DNA from 2 places in the Halomonas sp. IOP_6 genome. Region 1 is predicted to be linked to the other one. Evidence: predicted binding sites of a transcription regulator. Region 1 holds the regulator's gene; the other holds the start of a gene.
The links. Region 1 encodes PhoB, which activates phosphate uptake and scavenging genes when phosphate is short. Its sites were predicted from a motif close to TGTCATANNNNTGTCANA; they were not measured.

Region 1 (9,882 bases):
GATCAGCCAAGGGCGTCACGGGCTGGCGCTTGTTGAGTTGTTCTGCCAGTTGCTCCAGCAGCTCGCTGATGCGCTTGGCAAGGGGCACTAAGGCGGCGTCGTCCTCATCTTCAGCCAACTGATGGCGGTGAGCGCCAAGGGCAGATAAGTGGCTTAGCAGCGTGTTAGACAGCACTAGAAAGCGTAGGCCGCTGTCGGCGTCCTGTTTGCGATAGTGCCCTGGCTCGTGGAGCATATTGGTTAGCAGTGTTGAGAGCGCTGCATCGGCATTGTGGGCATTGCGGCGGGCTAACCGGTAAGCCAAATCGTCCTGCTTTCCCTCTTCATACTGGTGAACGATTTCATCTAAATAACGGCGGTGGTTGGTGAGGACTTTTGCGGCCTCCCGGTACAGCCGACGCCCTTGCCAGTCAGGCAGAATAAAAAATACCGCTAGCCCGGCAATCAACGAACCCACCAAGGTATCCAATAGCCTAGGTAAGATCAGATTAAAACCGTCGCCGACCTGGTTAAAGCTGCACAGTACCAGCAGTGTGATTGAGGCGGTGGCGATAACGTAGTGACGCTCGCGGTTGGCAAAAAAACAAACGCCCGCAGCCACCGCAATCATGCTTTGTATGCTGGCTTGGGGGAACAAACTAATGGATGCCCAACCTGCAATGAGGCCAAGCACCGTGCCGAAGATGCGCTGTGAAAGAAAACGACGCGTGGTGGCAAAGTTCGGACGGCAGACGAACAGCGTGGTGAGTAAAATCCAAAACCCCTGTTCAGGGTCAAGCCACTGGAGCAGCCCATAGCCTACTAACAGCGCGGTGGATAAGCGCACCGCATGGCGAAACGTGGGCGAACCCAGCGTCAAATTTAGCTGAACGCGTCTCCACGCTTCTAGCACGCTAGAGGGGGAGCGGTCGTAAAGCGAACTATCACGACGATCATCGTCGGTATCTGGGTTGTTAGCACTGGCAATCTGAGCTTCCAGGATAGACAAGTTATCGGCAAGTGCATTGAGCGGGTGCATAAGCGGACGCCATTCCGGCTTACCGTGCTCGCTTAAGTTGTCGATAGAAGCGCGTAGATCGGCCAGCGCCTGCTCACTCTGTTCATGACCAAAGGGACGGTTAAGCAACAGCGATTTGGCTAGCTGGCGGCAGGCGCGGCCTTGCTGGTCTAAGAGTCGCTGGCAACGAAACAGAACGTCATGGTGAAAAAACGCTTCGGTGAGCGCGCTATAGGGGTAGTGGGTAGAGCTTGCCCGCTCGTGTATATCCTGGGCGATAAAGTAAATCTGTAGATAGCGATTTAGCTTACGGCTGCCACGTTGCCCTTCTAAGCGGCGGAAAATCATTTCTTTTGCTTGGTTGAGTGCATCGACTACCTTGCCGTTTTGCCTGGCTAGCGCCACGCGGCGCGCCTCTAGATCGACCCCACGAACAGGCTCAAACAGCGCAGACTTCAAGATTAAAAACTCACCTAGCGCTTTATATACCCGCGCCATACTTTGTTTAACTGGCTGGCGCGAAAAAAGGGCGCACCATAGGATTGAGATAACCCCATACCACGCGGCTCCTGCAAGCAGCAGCAACTGCCTGGAAGCCACGTCTTCATCCACGCCACCGTGCTGTTCAATGTTGATCATTGAGTAGATCGACAGGATTAACGTGCCTGACGCAATGGTCGCGTACCGCTGACCAATGGCACCCAGCATAATTAAGGTGAAGGTAGAAACCGCCAGCCCAACTGCAAACAGCCACGGCCAGGGGAAAAGCCACTGCACGACAAACGACGCCGATGCAAAGCAAGCAAGTGTCACCACCAGCGCCTGTAAGCGCCCCTGCCAGCTGTCATCAGTTTCAGAAAGAGCGCTCGCAATAATGCCTAAGAACAGCGGAATCACCAGCGCGATGTCTCCTGCCAAACCGCTAAACAGCAGCGCCCCGCTGAACGCGATAAACACGCGCAGGCTGTAGGCGAACTTGTCCAGGGTCCATAGACGCCGCAGGGGCAATGAAATAGGCATAGAGTCTCTAATGGGTCGCTTTTTTAGACTTTAGTTTAATGCTTAGTATAGAGGGAAGAGTGTGTGCTTGTCTTTACCCGCTGTTTTCAACGGCTGTGCTCAATGGCTATACAAAACGTAACCGAGCAAGCGTGATGCTTGGCAGCGAGGGGCTGGTCAGTGAGAGCCTAGTCTGAAAGATAGCAGGGGCAATAAGAGAAATCTTAGGAAGGAACCCGCCACCTTGAGGTGGCGGGTTAGTTATTACATATTTTTCAGTAGCTTTTGAAGCTTGTTCATATCGGCGGAGTCGCCCACTAGGCGGACTTCACCGGCTACCATGCCATCTAGAAATGCCTGTTGCGTCGGCTTTTTAAGGATTTTCAACGCGGCATCCTGATCGCGAAAACGAAGCTCAAGGTCTAGGTCAACGGGTAGTCCTTTGCCGGTATCAATGCCTTTCGAGGTCATTCGATAATACCGGGCAATACTAAGGTCTTCCGTGGCAACGCCCCAGTCCAGACCGCGCATTCGCTCAAGTTGCTCGCGAAAGCGCGGCTTGCGTCGCAGGGCTCTTTTAAGCAGTAAGCTCAGTAGCCACAGCGTCAGCTTGAGTTTCATTAGGAAACGGCGTCCTTAAGCGCTTTGCCCGGCTTGAACGCAACGTTTTTACTGGCGGGAATCTGTAAAGGCGCGCCAGTTTGCGGGTTTTTACCAGTACGTGCGGCACGCTGGCGCACGGTAAACGTTCCAAAGCCAATCAGAGCGACATCTTCGCCTTTGGCAACGCTGTTAGTGATTTCGTCCAAGATAACGTTCAGGACTTGGCCAGCTTTGTCTTTGGATAGATCAGCGCTTTCAGCAATTGCGGCGGCGAGTTCAGGTTTGCGCATAAAGGTATCTCCCTATGTGAAAATCAAGCGTAAGTTCATCTGTGTTGTTAGAAGCACTGCCCAGCTGGTTAACTTTTTTAGCCTAGTCGCTAAGGCGGCGAAAATCAGCCTAGCAGCGCAGGTGCTACTCTGGAAAGCTCCACTTTCCTTCTCACGCAGCTGCCTGTCAACGCAAATCCAATCAAACGACCGTCTTTATTTTCAGCAATCGCTGTCATTTCACCGCCTTCTCCCTCAATTCTCCACCGTGCTGGTGTGGTTACCGGTGGGTAGGCAACCACGGGTAGTAATGGCGTTTTCACAATGACGGGCCACGCCCCAAAGCTGACGCTGGTTGGTTTTCCGGCGAGGGTTGACGCCAGCGCTTTTACGCTCGCCTGCAGGGGCTGCACGTACATAGCGTTAACTCCCTCAACGCAAGCCACATCGCCCAACGCAAATATGTTCGGTCGAGAGGTGCGTAACTGGCGGTCAACCACAATACCGCGAGGGCTAACCGCCAGCCCGGCTGCTTCGGCAAGTTGAGTGCGCGGAACTAAGCCAGTGGCGAGTAACGCGATGTCGGCAGCATAAAGGTCGCCATTATCAAGACGAAGTGATAGCGCGTCATCTACGTTAAGTGCCAGTGTTGTCAGGTTATGTCCTAAGGAAAGTTGGATGCCTGCCTCTTGGAAAGCATCAGCCAGTGCCTGGCCGAGCGGTTCGGGGAGCAGACGTTGCAGCGGTGTACTTTCTGGCGCAATGAGAGTGACTTGGTGGCCGCCAGCATGGAGATCATTGGCGAACTCGCAGCCCACCAGCCCAGCACCGACAACTGCGACACGTTTAGTAGGCGTTGCTCCTAATGCGGCATAAAAGCGGCGATACTCGTCTAAGTCGTTAATGGTGAAGCATCGTTTGGCGACACTTTCGGGCACGCTGAACGGCCTATGGGGAGCCGCTCCAGTGGCTAACACCAGATCGTCGTAGTGGAGCTGTTGGCCATTACTGAGTTCTACGCGTTGGTTATCCACATGCAGATGTGCGACCTGGGTGTGGGTAATTAACTCAGCGTCCAGTTCTTCTGCGACGCTGCTGGCGTCACGTTGGGCGAGTTGGTCTGGCGTTAAGCGTTTCGCAAAGCCTGTAGAAAGCAGCGGTTTACTGTAATCATCGCCACTATCGGCACTAATAAGGGTAATGGCACGTGTATCACCCTGTCGGCGTAGGGCGCGCGCAAGGCCAATCCCCGCCATACCGGTGCCAATAATAATCAGTGTCGAATGGGAATATAGCGATATCTCGTGTGAGGGCATGCAGTCACCAAAAGTCGGCAGAACAAAAGCCTGTGAGGTCACCATGTTACACTAGCTTTCTGTGTATTGACCGCCTTGGAGACTTTGGTGATCGCCCCTACTGTTCGGCAAGCTTCCCTATTTCCTCATCGACTATTTCCTCACTGGCTCCCTGTTGCTGCGGCTCGCCCTGCAATGAGCGCTTCGTGGTGGCAGTGGGTGGCATCGACGGACTCCTTAACGACGCGGTTAACCATCGCAGGCGGCACAAACGCGTTTCGGGTGCAATTGTTACGTCAAACGATTGGCTTACCTCTGCGGGACGAAGCGCTAGCGCTGGGAATTGAACCGCGCCGCTATGCATGGCTGAGGGAAGTAGCGTTGTGTGTAGGTGATAAGCCCTGGGTAGTAGCACGCTCGGTAGCGCCACTTAGTCAATTACAAGGTAAGGGGTTAGAAGGGCTTGGCGAGCGTTCACTAGGCAGCTGGCTGTTTCAACAACCTGACTTGGTGCGCGGGCCACTCTACGCCACTCGCCATCAGCCACGCTTTGTCGCGGAACACTCTGCGTCGCTTTTAGATAGCGTATGGGGTCGGCGCTCAGTGTTTCAGCACAGTGGGCTGTCGCTGTTAGTGCAGGAATACTTTTTATCAACCATGGCAGATGATCTTGCCCTGTCTTCGCGCTAGGCTATCGCCAGCGTTTTCTTTTTGAGAGGTAAGCATGGACCGTTCTCTGTTGAGGCCAACGGGGTGGGCTCGAGTGGCTGATTTTTTACATTTAATGCGGTTGGATCGCCCGATTGGTACTTGGCTATTGATGTGGCCCACCTTGTGGGCTTTGTGGATAGCGGCAGAGGGCGTGCCTGGACGGAATGTTCTGCTGATCTTTATTGCTGGCGTTTATGTTATGCGCGCTGCGGGCTGCGTGGTTAATGATTATGCTGATCGTCATTTCGATGGCCATGTAAAGCGCACTAAACATCGTCCTCTAGCCACTGGTCGTATCAGTGAAGCCGAGGCGCAGTTGCTGTTTATAGCGCTGGTAGCCACTGCTTTCATTTTAGTGCTATTGACCAATTGGTTTACGGTGCTGTTGTCGATAGGTGGTGTTGTATTAGCGTTCATTTATCCGTTTATGAAGCGCTACACCCATTTACCTCAGGTGGTGCTGGGGGCTGCATTCTCTTGGGCGATCCCCATGGCATTCGGTGCGGTATTGGGTCATGTACCGTTTGAAGCATGGCTATTGTTTAGTGCTAATGTGCTGTGGACCGTTGCCTACGATACTCAATACGCCATGGTTGACCGCGACGATGACCTAAAAATTGGTATCAAATCTACCGCGGTGCTGTTTGGTAGCGCTGATCGTCTGATAATTGGTGTGCTGCAAGTGGCGGCACTTGGACTACTTGCCTGGGTAGGATGGCGTGTTGGTTTAGGTGGCTTTTTCTGGCTTGGGCTAGCCGCTATGGCTGCCACGTTTGTCCACCAACAACGATTAATTGCTGGCCGTGAGCGCGACCGCTGCTTCCAGGCATTTCTTAATAATCATTGGTCAGGCTTGTTAATTTTTGCAGGTATTGCACTAAGTTGGTGGCCAATAACTGGCTAAATATCCTCTATGTCATAGAATTGTCATCAAGTCATGGTGTTATCGTCACTGACATGTCTTTGAACTGTTTTTTTGAACTATTTTTTTAAATTAGTTTTCATTGAACACCGTGAGGCCCTGGAATGACCGCCAAGACCGTTTTGATTGTCGATGATGAGGCGCCTATTCGCGAGATGATCGCAGTGGCGCTGGAAATGGCTGACTATCGCGTGCTTGAAGCGGATAACGCCCAGGATGCCCACGCGATGATGGTTGACCACCAGCCAGATCTGCTTTTGCTGGATTGGATGATGCCGGGCACCAGTGGTATTGAGCTTGCAAGGCGCTTAAAGCGTGAAGAAGCCACTGCCGAAGTGCCTATCATTATGCTGACCGCTAAAGGCGAAGAAGATAACAAGATTCAAGGACTTGAGGCCGGGGCGGATGACTATATCACCAAGCCTTTCTCTCCCCGCGAACTGGTGGCTCGCTTAAAAGCAGTATTGCGACGTACTACCCCCCGTGGTGTCGAAGATCCTATTGAAATTAATGGCTTGCTATTAGACCCAGTGAGCCATCGTGTGAGTGCTTACGGTAAGGCGTTAGAAATGGGGCCGACGGAGTACCGCCTGCTGCAGTTTTTCATGACGCACCAAGAGCGCGCCTATACACGTAGCCAACTGCTCGATCAAGTGTGGGGTGGTAACGTATACGTTGAAGAGCGGACGGTAGATGTTCACATCCGACGTCTACGTAAGGCCTTAGGGGAAGCTCACCAGAGTCTCATTCAAACGGTGAGAGGCACTGGGTACCGTTTTTCCGCGCGGGTGTAACGGTGCGCCTGTGGAGCCGAGAACTATGGCGGATTGCATGGTTAGCTGCCCTGGGGGCTTGTCTCGGATGGTTGCTAGGTATGCCAGGGCTTGGGGTTGCTGCAGGCCTTGCCGTTTGCTTGGTTTATCAACTGCGCCAACTGCGTGCACTCTTTAAGTGGTTAACGCTCCACCCTCATGATGAACCCCCTGCTGCAAGCGGTATGTGGGGCGAACTTTTTGATCGCTTGTATCGCTACCAAAAGAGCCAACGGATTACCCAGAATCGCTTACGTGCCACCCTTGCACGTATCCAGGAATCATCCGAAGCGATGCGTGACAGTGTCGTTATGCTAGATCGACATGGTGACTTAGAATGGTGGAACAGTGCTGCGACCGAAATGCTGGGCTTACAAACGGCCCACGACCGTGGCCAGCATATTACCAACCTGCTTCGTGATCCTCGATTTATCAGCTACTTTAATGCGCGTAAATACGGTGAGCCGCTGACCTTAACGTCGCCCATCGATGAACGGCGTATCCTGCAATATCAAATTACACTCTATGGTGATGATGAACGCTTGGTAATGGCGCGAGACATTACCCGTTTGCATCGCCTAGAGCAGATGCGTCGTGATTTTGTCGCCAATGTTTCCCATGAGCTGCGCACGCCGCTAACAGTACTGACGGGTTATTTAGAAACTTACGGCGACTTGAAAGAGCAACTTCCACCACGTTTGGGCCGAGGTATTGCTCAAATGGAAGAGCAGACGAAGCGTATGCAAAACTTAGTAAATGATCTGCTACTGCTCTCTCGGTTAGAAATTGACCAAGGTGGCGAGGATCATCATGCGCTGGTGTTAGGGCCGATGCTCGACAGTATTCGCCGCGATGCGCTAGCGCTCTCTAATCAACAGCACAATGTCCAAGTCGTGCTTGAAAGTGATGCGCGGCTCATTGGCAGCGAGCAAGAACTGCATAGTGCGATTTCAAACCTAGTGTTTAACGCTGTGCGGTATACGCCAGAGGGTAGTCAGATAACACTTCGCTGGAAAACCATGCCGAATGGCAGTGCTTGTATTGAAGTCGACGACGACGGCGAAGGAATAGATCCTGTCCACATTCCGCGTTTAACCGAGCGTTTTTATCGTGTTGATAAAGGTCGCAGTACGGCTACCGGTGGAACGGGCCTTGGTCTAGCGATTGTGAAACATGTGCTGCTGAGACATGATGCACTGCTACAAATTGAATCCCACCCTGGCGAAGGGGCTCTCTTTCGCTGTGTTTTTCCGCCATCACGCGTTGTCGAAGACGAGTCCATACCGCGCAATGCTGTCTAGATGTTGTATAAGTGTGTCACGGTGTCATGTAAGTATGGTCAAATAATGCTCATGTGCCATTTGTAGCCACTTTTCCTGCCTAAGTTGAAAGATTCTAAACGTCTTATTTATTTCTTAAAATATATAAATTAATGTTTATTAACGTTTTTTTATTATTTTTTGCTTTTTGGCATGGCATCTGCAGTGTCTTAAATAAGAGAGAAAACCACAGGAACTGGTAAGCCGAAAGGCAGTCTTTCTTACCATTTAGCAGTATTGAACAGCGATCGAGGAGATGGAATATGATGTCCAAGGAATTACTCAAGAAAGCTGGTATTTTAAGTGTAGCGTTTGGTCTGGTTGCTAGCCCTGCGGTATTTGCTCAAGAGCCAGCGGATCCAGCAAACAATATTTCCCCAGATGAACAGCCTGTCGATTCTCAGCCTGGAAGCACAACAGATTCAAGTGATTATGACAGCCAAGATTTGACCCATGACGAAGGTGATAACGCCAGCGACATGAATCCTAGTTCAACGAGCCAGGACGATTCAGAGTCCGGCTATGACAGCACAGATGAGTTGCCTGAAGAAAATAGCGGCATGTAACATTAACTTTGGTTACATATCTTTTCAAAAGGTATTATAACTCTTACGCTTATGGATGAGCTATTCAGAGGCAAGGATGTCAAATCGCATGGATGCTCCTAGATTCAAGGATTGAATCTTTCGACGGTCAACACGCTAGTTAGGGTTAATTCCAAGGTTGGAGCCCCTCAAACGGATAGGAAGCTAGCGTTACGTATCGCGATACTAAGAGTGCTCAAGACCCCACTTCGGTGGGGTCTAATTTTTTGTGTATAGTATAATCATTGTTACATTGCCCACTGTTTCTTGGTATTAGAAATGCAATTATTCAGATGACACGTTCAGCGACTGGCAAAAAAGGGTACCTTGTATCATTACATTGTCGGTTGCTCCATGTAGTAAGGAGCTTTTATTTATGTTGTTGAAATCATTTGTTAAAAATACTTCAGTTTTGGGCCTCTCGCTGGGCCTTATCGCAAGCCCAATGGCATTTGCGCAATCTTCCATTGAGTTGAACCAAGAGCGTGCTGATAACCAAGAAATTATTCAGCCTCAATCTCGTAACACATCGGGCCCTGCGACCTATTCAGCTAAGGATCTGATTAACGACAATGACAATACTCTGATATACACTCCCTCAAGCCGTTCCAGCACAACCGATGATGACTCTAAAGCTAAAGATAGAGCAGGATATCACGCTGAAGAACTCAACCGTGAAGAGGGTAGCAGTACACGCTGGTAAAGAAGGCTGTGGTTAAAAGTGAGTGACAAATAAGTTTTTTAGTAAAAACCCCGCTTTGACGGGGTTTTTATGGTTAAGACGATTATCGATTGATCCCGTTAATGCTGATGATGGCGATCAGCCGCGTTGCTTCCTTCTTGGGCGCTTTGAACCCAAACTTCTATTTCAATATCGTCTTGCTGGGCAAATTCGAGTGTGATTGGAAACCGGTCACCTTCTTCCAGTGGCTGGTGTAATCCCATTAGCATTAAGTGATAACCGCCACCCGGGCGCATTGTCAGCGTTTCGTCTTTAGCGATTTCGATAGCACTGACGTGGCGCATTTTCATCATATCGCCTTCCATCTGCATATCATGTAGCTCAACACTTTCGCTCACAGGTGTCTGCGCGCTGACCAGTGTGACGGACTCTGTATGAGCCGTAATATCCAGATAAGCGGCACCATTTGCCACACCTGGGGGGGTTGGCGTGGCAAAAGGATGAGCGATCCTTAACTGGTCGGTTTGAACGTCGTGAGCCGACGCGAGAGAGATTGAGCCAGTGAGGAGAGCCGTCAACCAGAGTGCGCGGGTCAGCATGGTCGTATTCCTTTTAGGGGCCTTATCTTCTTAACAAGGCTTATGCTTAATCTTGAGAATAATAGTGCAGCCAAACAACCTTAAGGTAAC
Region 2 (9,882 bases), on a different contig from region 1:
ATCCTAGATGCGCTTCCAGTTGCTCAACATCGATAAGCTCAAACGCGGCGGTACCGCTCGTCACTAAACTACCAACGCTGACATGACGTTCAATAACGCGTCCAGCGAAGGGCGCTTTTAACGTGCTGTCCTCAAGATCAGCAGTAAGGCTGTCTCGTTCAGCCGCCAGTGCCGCAAGGCGAGCTTGAAGCGTGAGCCGATCCGTGCGTGCTTGGTCCAACGTCGTACGGCTGGCAAAATTACTTTGATTAAGCTGCGCTTCACGCTCTTCTTGGCGCTGAGCAAAAGCCAGACCGGCGCGGGCTTCCTCACTGCGTGCGGCCACTTCTGCCAAACGGCTTTCAAGACGACGGGTATCCAGTGTCGCTAGCACATCGCCCTGCTCAACCGCACTCCCCCTATCAGCCAACACCTCGCTAACACGGCCAGCGGGTTCAAAGGCAAGCGACACTGACTGACGTGCAACCACTCGCCCCGTTAAGCGCACGTCCCGCTCCAGCTGTTCGGAGTGGGCAAGAGACTGCGTAACCACTTGCAACAAAGCGTTATCAGTTTCTTGCTGGTTGGCCAACTGGGCACGACTGTGCTGGCTAGTAAGCGCAACCACCGTAACTACCGTAACACTCATCATAATTAAGGCCGCCAACGTGCCACGACTCCGGTGGCGCCAGGAAGTATTGAAGGACGTGTCCATAATGGCCTCGAAATGGTTTATTCTTGAACGATACGGTTCACTATAATATGTGTACGGCAGCGTTCAATATTTATTTATTCGATAGGCACGGATTTTACGGAATGACGGACTCGCAACCTTTACCGCCTGACAAAAAACGCAGCGCCGGTCGCCCCAAAGATATGGCTAAGCACAACGCGATGCTAGACGCGGCGGCCTGCCTATTTTTTCGCTTTGGGCTCGAAGGGGTGACCATGGAAGCCGTTGCCCGTGAAGCGGGTGTTTCCAAAGTGACTGTGTACGGCCATTTTGCAACCAAAGAAGCGCTATTTGGCAACGTCATTCAGCGTGAAACCGCCCTCATTCGTCATGGTCTAGAACAGCTTCCCGACACTCATGAAGCCGTGCGTCAGTCACTGATTGAAGTCGGCACAAGCCTCGTGCGCTTTTTGTTGGAGCCCCACGTGTTAGCCGTTGAGCGCGTCATGAGTGCACAGGGAAATCAGTACCCCGAACTGCTTCTGGCCTTTTTCGAAGCAGGCCCCTGGGCCACTAAAAAGTGGCTGCAGGAAAAGCTTGAGGGGCTAGCCCGCGCCGGGCATTTAACACTTAACGCACCCACACTAGCCGCCGACCAACTCTGTAGCATGTGGCAAGGCATGTTGGTTATGGAGGTGCGTATGGGGGTTCGCCAGCTCCCCAGCGATGAAGAAATTCATCGTCAGATCAGCAGCGCCGTGGATGTATTTTTGGCAGCGTATGGAAACCATTGAGCGCCCCCGTATGCAAAAAAGCCCCGTCATAAACGGGGCTTTCGCAATGCTTACTTATTAATTTAAACGCCCACTGGCCCACCATCGCGCTTCTGAATAACAACGGTAGATGCCCGAGGGCGTACTTGGCCACTGGTCTCAGCGGTGGCATCTTGGGTCAGTGCGCTACCATCCGCGGGCCAGTTGCCGGGGTGCTGAATATTAATAAACAGCGCCGTTTTGTCCGGCGTCGCAAAAATGCCGGTCACTTCACAACCGTTCGGCCCTACGGCGAAGCGTTTCAGTTGCTGCTGGTTGCTGTTGTTAATCACCGGACCGGTACCCTGAATCTCGTCCAGGCTGTTAGGCACCACGGCTAATAGCTGGTCGTTGGTGTACTCGGTAATGCCTTCGTAACCATTATCGGTCTGTATCCAGAGAATGCCCTGACCATCATCACGCTGGTCAAACCACAGACCATCGGGGCTGGCAAACTGGTTCATTTCAGTCAGGCCAGAATGATTGCCTTCATCATTAGTGGCGGCACCAAACACAAACACTTCCCAACGAAAGGCATTCGGCAGGCGGCTTTCACGCCAGCGGATTATGTGACCGGCTTCGTTATTAGCGCGTGGATTAACGGCGTTGGCCGGGGCTGTCTCATAGCCTACCCCTAGCTGAGCAATGTCATCGCCTTGATTGGTGAAAGTGGCCGCTGCAGCTTCTTCGCTACGCTTCGAATTATTGGTCAGCGTTAGATACACCTCGCCAGAGGAAGGATCCACGGTTGCCCACTCCGGGCGGTCCATCGGTGTCGCTCCCATTAGATCTGCTGCATCACAGGTGTTAATAATCACCCCAGCTAAATCATTTTCTGCCAACCCCAAAGCCGTTGCCAACGAACGGCCATCGCGTGTTTGCGCGCTAGGTGTTAGCGGCAACCACTCACCACTGCCATCAGCGTTGAAGCGAGCCACATAGAGGGTGCCGTTATCCAGATACTTACTACCAATGGCGAGGCGGTCATACGCTTCGCCTGGGCGATTGGCATCGGCGGGGTCCCAGGCAGCGTCAGAAACATACTTATAGACGTACTCGTTGCGGGAGTCGTGGCCAGAGTAGTACACCACGGGTTGCCCTGCTTCCAGCTTACCCAGCCAGCACCCTTCATGACGGAAACGGCCAAGTGCCGTGCGTTTTACCGCGTGAGCATCACTATAGGGGTCGACTTCAACTTGGTAGCCAAAAGTGCGCGCTTCATTGCGGTAATCATCTTCGGCGCGCTCACCCCGTGGCGTGATGTCGAAACGCGCAAATTCATCGCTTTCTTCAGAGGCATCACCCGCCGAGGTATCCCAACCATAGCGGCTTTTATCGGTAGGAATACCAATCCGCGCATCGTCCTGGAAGAGTTGGCCGTGATTAACAAACACATTGGGCCAGTTCTCTTCGCAAGCGATATAAGTGCCCCAGGGCGTTAACCCATTACCACAATTGTTATTGGTGCCACGGGTTTGCGCACCCGCCGGTGAGAAGCGCGTTTTCACATAGTCACTGCCCGCCACTGGGCCAGCCATTTCCATCACCGTCGCGCTGGTAAGGCGGCGGTTATAGCGGGAGCCAGGCACATGCGACCAGTGTCCGTTAGCGTCTTTCTCAACTTCCACAATGGTGACACCGTGAGCGTTGATTTCGGTACGCGACTCTTCGGCGGGTCGCTTGCCTTCTGACGTATTGGTCGGGCCACCTTGAGGTGCCCACAGCGCTGCTTGATCGATATATTCGTTGTTGAGCACCAGCACAAAGCGCCGTGAGGCGTTATCGGCATCCAGGGCAAAACTAGCCATGCCATCGTGGTTCATACCCACGCTAGCGGCTTGACGCTCGGCAGTCATTGACTGGTCGGACTGCCAGCTGTCACCAGTGTTCAACGGCGTGCCCCACGGCACCAGCACTTGGGCAACATAGCCTTCAGGCACTACGACAGCATCCGTTAGCGATCCTTGAACCGCCTCAAACGCCAGCGTCAGCGGCGTTTTTTGCACCCCGTTTGAAGCCAATGCTTGGGCGGCACCGCCAAAGCCAAGCATTGAAGCAGCGGCCAAACCTAAGCCGCCCCGCATTACCGCTCGTCGCGAAACATGCTGCGCTAACACATCCGCAAACGGCTGGTTGCTGCTCTGATTTAACAGGCGATGATCTTCAATTTCCTTGCTCATGACAACAGTCCTCTCGTCACGGTTAACACGCGCTAGTTTTATGTTAAGAGGACACTAATCAATTTAAATGACAGGGTAATGACGAGCACTCTACTGTTAGGTGAACGTTTATCAGCAAGCGATTCCCCACCTTTAAAAACTGTTGGTTAAGCATCTGCACGGTGGTTAGGTAAGGTTGGGAGTGATGGTTGTGAGAGGTAGTCAAATCTGCTAAATTAATGCTAATAGTTATCATTACCACAGGAAACAACCTCTCATGCAGCCCAGAAAAAAAGACGTTCCGCCAGAAGGCTCGCCTAGCGCATCTCGCGAAGTGACAAGTCAGGCGCTGCTTGATCAAGACGGTCAGTTGGTTATTCACCATGAACAGCGACGCTATGTGCTGCGACGCACGAAAAGCGGCAAGCTGATCTTAACGGCGTAAGCCTTTTAAAATAATCACTTACCTACTACTAACCCTTTTAGCCAGCCAGGTAGCCCATCGCACCCAGCCAGCAACATTATCCATCACTTTCTGCTGGAACTGTCTGGCCCATGAAACCAACTCACACGTTAGGCTTTTGCCTTACCCTACTCCCTCTTCTGCCTGCCAACGCCAATGACTCGGGCTTAGCCCCCCTCACAGTCACAGGTACCCGAGCACCGACGGATCTGTCCCGCGCACCGCTGATTATCGACATCATCGACCGCCAAGATGCAACGCTTGCCACCGCGAGCCGCGTTGAAGACGTGCTGAGCCGCCAGCCTGGCCTGCATGTTGCTGGCCAAGGGCGCCGTAACGGCCAAACGCTGAGTATGCGTGGCTTCGGCAGAAATGGTGTACTGGTGCGCCTGGACGGTGTTCGCCAGGATATTTCCACTGGCCATGTGGGCAACTTCTTCCTCGACCCAGCGCTGATTCAAGAGGTGCAGATTGCCCGTGGCTCGCTTTCCAGTCTGTACGGTAGCAATGCCATGGGCGGCGTTGTTAGCTTTACCAGTGTCGAGGCCAGCGACCTATTAGCCCCAGGTGAAGATAGCGGCGCACGCCTTTCCCTGGGCGGGGCAACAGCTAACGACGAGCTACGCGGCAGCCTGACGGCGTTTGGCCGCCGCGACACGGCTAATGGGCAAGTGGATGGGCTATTTTCTGTGGGCCGTAGCGAGTCCGGCGATATTCGTCGCGCGGGCGGTGATGAAGCAGTAGAAGATGCCAGCCTCAATAGCCTGCTTTTGAAAGGCGGCTGGGAACCAAGCGACGACCAACGGGTGTTTATTAGCTGGCAGCACTATGATGAGCGCGCCACCCAACCCGCTAATCCGCAGCAGCTATCCACCAGCGCTAGCAACCCATTACGCGATCGTGATGTTGAGAGTAATAACGTACAACTTGGCCACCGCTGGCAACCGAGTGGTGCCACTGAAATCACCTCACAGCTTACCTTTAGCCAACAGGATATCGACGAGCCCCAGGCTAGCCGTACCCTTGAGCGGATCGGCCTGCAGAGCGATGGCTATCACAGCATCGACCATGGCTGGCTTTCACAAACGCTGGTGTTTGGCGCAGAGCTGGAGCAGGCTCGCCAACGGCCTGACGGTGAAGCGAATGGTTTCCCCCACGCAGATATTGATACCCAAGCGGCATATTTAGACACGACCCTCACTGCCGGTAGCTACTTGGCTGAAGGCGGCGCGGGGGAGTTTGACGTTGGCATAGGCGCTCGCTACGACCGCTATGACTCCAGCGGTCAAAACGATGCCGACAGCGTGCACGACCAAGTGTCGCCGCGCTTCCGCCTTGCCTGGCGGCCCGACGACACCTTGATGCTGTTCTCCGGCTACGCCGAAGCCTTCCGCGCACCCAGTCTTTCCGAGCTTTACGCTAACGAGCGCCACTTTGCCGGTTTCTGCGCAGGACCATTTTTCTGTACGCCCGACAACTACTGGATTCCCAACCCTAACCTGTCGCCTGAAACCAGCCGCACCTGGGAAAGCGGTGTGGTATGGCACCAGGGCGACTGGCAGGCGCGCGCCAGCTACTTCGACACTCGTGCAGACGACTTCATTGACACTCAGGTCGATATCATGGCGGGCACAACTCAAGCCGTAAACGTGCAGCGTGCTCAGCTATGGGGCTATGACGCCCGACTTACTTGGCAACCTAGCGCATTCCCGCTGCTAACCAGCTTCATAGGTCTTTCAGAGGTATCCGGCAAAGATCGCGACAGCGGTGAGGCTCTGGGTAGCCAAACACCCCTGGAAATGACGCTGGGCAGTGATGTTGCACTTTATAACAGCGCTGTACGGATCGGCTGGCAGGGCCGCTTTGCTCAGGCGTTCGACAAACAGGGCGACGATGAACGCCTGCCAGGCTATGGGCTGCACGATATCCACCTTGCTTGGCAAATCACCCCCGCTATTGATACCGCGCTGCGCCTCGCCAACCTCGGCGACAAAGTGTGGTATCGGCCCGATGGCAGTCTGGGCGACGGACGTAGCCTGTTCGCCACCCTCAACTGGCAGTGGTAACTCCTTGCAATGTTAAGCCTAGAGGTGACGTATGATTGAGTCCCAGCAGATCGCAATTCTTGAAGCCTTTGACGCAGCACGAGCAGCACAGCCTCGCCTGCCAGCGATTGATATTGCCGAGCGCTTATCAATCAGTGAAGGCGAACTTCAGGCCGCGCGCTTAGGCCGTGACGTATGGACGCTGCCCCTCGCGCCGAAAGACCTTGCGGCTCGCCTCCCCCTGTTAGGCCGAGTCAAAGCGCTCACCCGCTCTCGTTTAGCCGTGCTCGAGCAAACCGGTGATTACCCTGACCTGGATGGCGGGCCGCAAACCGGCTTGCTGCTTGACCCAGGTGGCTTAGATTTACGGTTGCTGTATTCCCATTGGCACTGGGCCTGCCTAATCCGCGACCCTATTCATGCTCCTATCCATGGCTCTAACCGCGCCCCCCTGCCAACGGAGAGTGAACAAGGTCAGTGGCGCTGGAGCCTGCAAATTTTCAATCAGCATGGCTGTGCCATTCACAAAAGCTTTGCGCTGGAAAATCCGCTGCCCCGCCCATGGGGCGCATTAGCTGCCCTAGGCACCATAGATACCCCCGCGTTTACCCAAAGCGCGCCCCGCTTAAAGCGTGCTCTTCCTGAAGCGCCGACACTCGCCAGCGAGTGGGCGGCGATGCGTGATGTGCACCAATTTTTCGCCCTGCTTCAGCGCCACCATCTAGAGCGTCTGGAAGCCAACCAGCTAATGGAAGGCCGTTATACTCGCGCGCTGCCCGTCGATGCCCTGGAAAATCTGTTAACCAAAGCAAGTCAGCGCGCACTGCCACTGATGCTGTTCGTGGCCAGTCCTGGCTGCGTGCAAATTCGCACTGGCACACTACCTGAACCTCAGCGCGCCCGCGGCTGGCTGAACCTGTTTGGCGAGCAGTTCACGCTGCACCTTAATGACACCGCCATTGAGCAAGTGTGGCAGGTCAGCAAGCCTAACCGCGACGGTGGCGTCACCAGTGTAGAAGCCTTTGATGCAGAGGGTTCTTTGGTGCTGCAAATTTACGCTGAGCGCCAGGAAGGTCGCGTGGAGCGTCCCGAGTGGCGGCAGTTACTGAATGAACTCGGTAACCAAGAGGCCGTGGCATGAATGTCACACGCTTCGCATGCCAGTCGTTTGCCGCGCTACTGATTGGCTGGTTAACCACTGGAGGGGCGCTAGCCAACGAACGCTGGGTCATTCTGGGCGGCGATATCGCTGAAACCATCGCCGCGCTTGGCGCGGATATCGAGGTCGTTGCCCGCGATGATACGGTGCTCCACCCGCCCGAAATGGCCGAACTGCCCTCGGTAGGCTACCTGCGCCAGCTGTCGGCAGAAAGCGTACTCTCAGTGGCGCCGGATCGTGTGTTAGCAGCGGGACATTCCGGCCCGAAAGAAGTGTTGGAACAGCTAGAGGCCGTGGGCGTAACGGTTGATGTGATTGATGCCCCTGCTGACCTTTCCTCGATTGCCGAGAAAGTCCGCACAGTGGCTCAGCACACGCAACGCCAACAAAGGGGTGACGAGTTAGCAACCTCACTCACCGCGACGCTTGAGCGCTTGGCGGCTCTTCCCCCGCTGCCTGATACGCGTGCAATGTTTATTCTTCACCATAGTGGCCTAACACCGCGGGTTGCCGGCAGCGACACCGCCGCCCATATAGCCTTGGATGCCGTTGGCCTCGACAATGCTTTTGGCGATATGGCGGGCTATCAAAGCGTTGCCGCAGAGGCGCTGGCAAAAGAAGCACCTGCGCTGGTGATTATGTCCCAACGGGGGTTGGACGCTCTGGGCGGTGAAAACGCGCTCTGGCAGTTACCGGGGATGCGCTTAACGCCCGCAGGACGCGAACAACGGCTTATTGTGATTGATGATCAGGCACTGCTCGGTTTTGGCCCCCGCACGCCTGACCAGCTATTTACCTTGCGCCAGAACATTGAAGCACTGCTTGGTACAGAGCAGGTCAGCCGATGATCTCCAGCGCTTCCCATGACCGTTATCGCCCCTTGTTACCGCTTAGTCGAACAGCACGAGTGTTAAGTGGCCTTACCCTGGCGTTATTGATCGCCCTTGGCTGGGGTGCTGCTTCAGGCGCGTTAGGTGTGTCGCCCTGGGCGCTCATTAATGGCAGCGCAGATGAGCTCAGTGTCCAAGTATGGTGGCAGCTACGCCTACCGCGCCTACTTCTGGGAGTTGCCGTGGGGGCGATGCTGGCGGGCAGTGGTGCCGCCATGCAGGGGCTATTTAGAAACCCATTGGCCGACCCAACGCTGTTAGGCCTTGCCAGTGGTGCGGGGTTATTCGTGGCACTTTGGGTTGTGCTATTTCAGGGCAGCGCTGCCGGTAGCCTTTACGGCCAGTTTGCAGCGGGCTTTCTCGGTGCGCTTAGTGTTTGCTTAGTGGTGTTTGGCATTGCCAAGCGCCAAGGGGGTGGCAGTGCCGCCGTCATGTCACTGCTACTAGCAGGCTTAGCAATCAACACGTTAGCAGGCGCTGGAGGCGGAGTACTGGCGTTTATTGCCAGCGACGATCAACTTCGTCAGCTCAGCTTATGGGGAATGGGCACGCTTACCAACGCTCTGTGGCGCACCACCGCCGTAGCACTTGCCCTGATTGCTGTTGCCCTATGGCTGTTAATACGCAGCGCTCGTGAGCTTGACCTACTTCAGCTAGGCGAATCTACCGCCCATGCGGCAGGACTGGATGCAACGTGCTTAAAACGCCGCGTGGTCGTTGCTACCTCGCTGGGTGTAGGGCTGTGCGTCGCACTTACCGGCGTGATTGGCTTTCTTGGTTTGCTCGTCCCCCACTGCCTGCGACTTTGGCTCGGGCCTGGCCATCGCCTGCTGCTACCCGCCTCTATGTTAGGCGGTGCACTACTGCTAGTGGTCGCCGACACCCTGGCGCGCACCCTCGGCGCTCCAGCCGAAATCCCCGTCGGGCTATTAACCAGCCTACTGGGCGGCCCCTATTTTCTTTACCTACTAATGCGTCGGAACCGGGCATGCTAACCCTACATCAGGCGGGTTTTACCACCACGCCCTCAATCGTGCCTCTGGATGGCACCCTTCGCCCTGGTGAGCTACTCGCCATTGTTGGCCCCAACGGCGCGGGCAAAAGCACACTACTCAGCATGCTGTCGGGATTTCGCCCCTGTGAACAGGGCGAGCTACATCTGGATGGAAAACGCCTGAGTGAGTGGCCAATCAGCGAGCTTGCCAATCGCCGGGCGCTGGTCGCCCAGCAAGAATTGCCCGGCTTTGATTGGCAAACCTTTGAGCTAATGAGCTTAGGCAGCAACCCCAGCAATGCACTGATTGCGGAACTGCTGCATGACCTAGATCTGACGCATTTAGCTAAACGCAGCGTACTTTCACTCTCTGGCGGCGAACGCCAACGGGTAATGATTGCACGAGGTGCCTGTCAGCTACTCTCACGGCGCTCACCTACCGCCAAAGATGGCGGCCTTTTACTGCTGGATGAACCCACTAGCGCACTCGATATCGGCCAGCAGCAGCGCTTAATGCGTCAACTACGCGCCTGGGCAGAACGGCACCATATGGCGATTGTCTGCGTGCTGCACGACCTCAATCTCGCCAGCACCTACGCCGACCGGGTATGGCTGTTACATCAAGGTCAGCGTATTGCTCACGGCTCGCCCGCCCTAGTGCTTGACCCCGCCACCATCGCGGAGGTTTATGACGTAGAGCTGCTGCCT

Region 2: K7H08_RS11105 (PhoX family protein) is a predicted target of PhoB. The motif match lies at 3,711-3,728, and genes of this name have one in related genera.

Annotation. Positions count from the first base shown of each region.
Region 1 covers NZ_JAIRBO010000004.1:133,889-143,770, forward strand. Annotated here, with positions in the region: gene yccS (YccS family putative transporter) at 1-2,017, opposite strand, end outside; gene K7H08_RS09005 (hypothetical protein) at 2,261-2,617, opposite strand; gene K7H08_RS09010 (HU family DNA-binding protein) at 2,617-2,889, opposite strand; gene K7H08_RS09015 (NAD(P)/FAD-dependent oxidoreductase) at 2,994-4,184, opposite strand; gene K7H08_RS09020 (chorismate--pyruvate lyase family protein) at 4,272-4,853, shown strand; gene ubiA (4-hydroxybenzoate octaprenyltransferase) at 4,888-5,778, shown strand; gene phoB (phosphate regulon transcriptional regulator PhoB) at 5,901-6,590, shown strand; gene phoR (phosphate regulon sensor histidine kinase PhoR) at 6,593-7,909, shown strand; gene K7H08_RS09040 (hypothetical protein) at 8,191-8,493, shown strand; gene K7H08_RS09045 (hypothetical protein) at 8,888-9,214, shown strand; gene K7H08_RS09050 (copper chaperone PCu(A)C) at 9,313-9,792, opposite strand.
Region 2 covers NZ_JAIRBO010000005.1:115,942-125,823, reverse strand. Annotated here, with positions in the region: gene K7H08_RS11115 (efflux RND transporter periplasmic adaptor subunit) at 1-694, opposite strand, end outside; gene K7H08_RS11110 (TetR/AcrR family transcriptional regulator) at 796-1,446, shown strand; gene K7H08_RS11105 (PhoX family protein) at 1,509-3,644, opposite strand; gene hemP (hemin uptake protein HemP) at 3,901-4,068, shown strand; gene K7H08_RS11095 (TonB-dependent receptor domain-containing protein) at 4,179-6,152, shown strand; gene K7H08_RS11090 (ChuX/HutX family heme-like substrate-binding protein) at 6,184-7,272, shown strand; gene K7H08_RS11085 (heme/hemin ABC transporter substrate-binding protein) at 7,269-8,138, shown strand; gene K7H08_RS11080 (FecCD family ABC transporter permease) at 8,135-9,175, shown strand; partial or broken gene K7H08_RS11075 (ATP-binding cassette domain-containing protein) at 9,229-9,882, shown strand, end outside.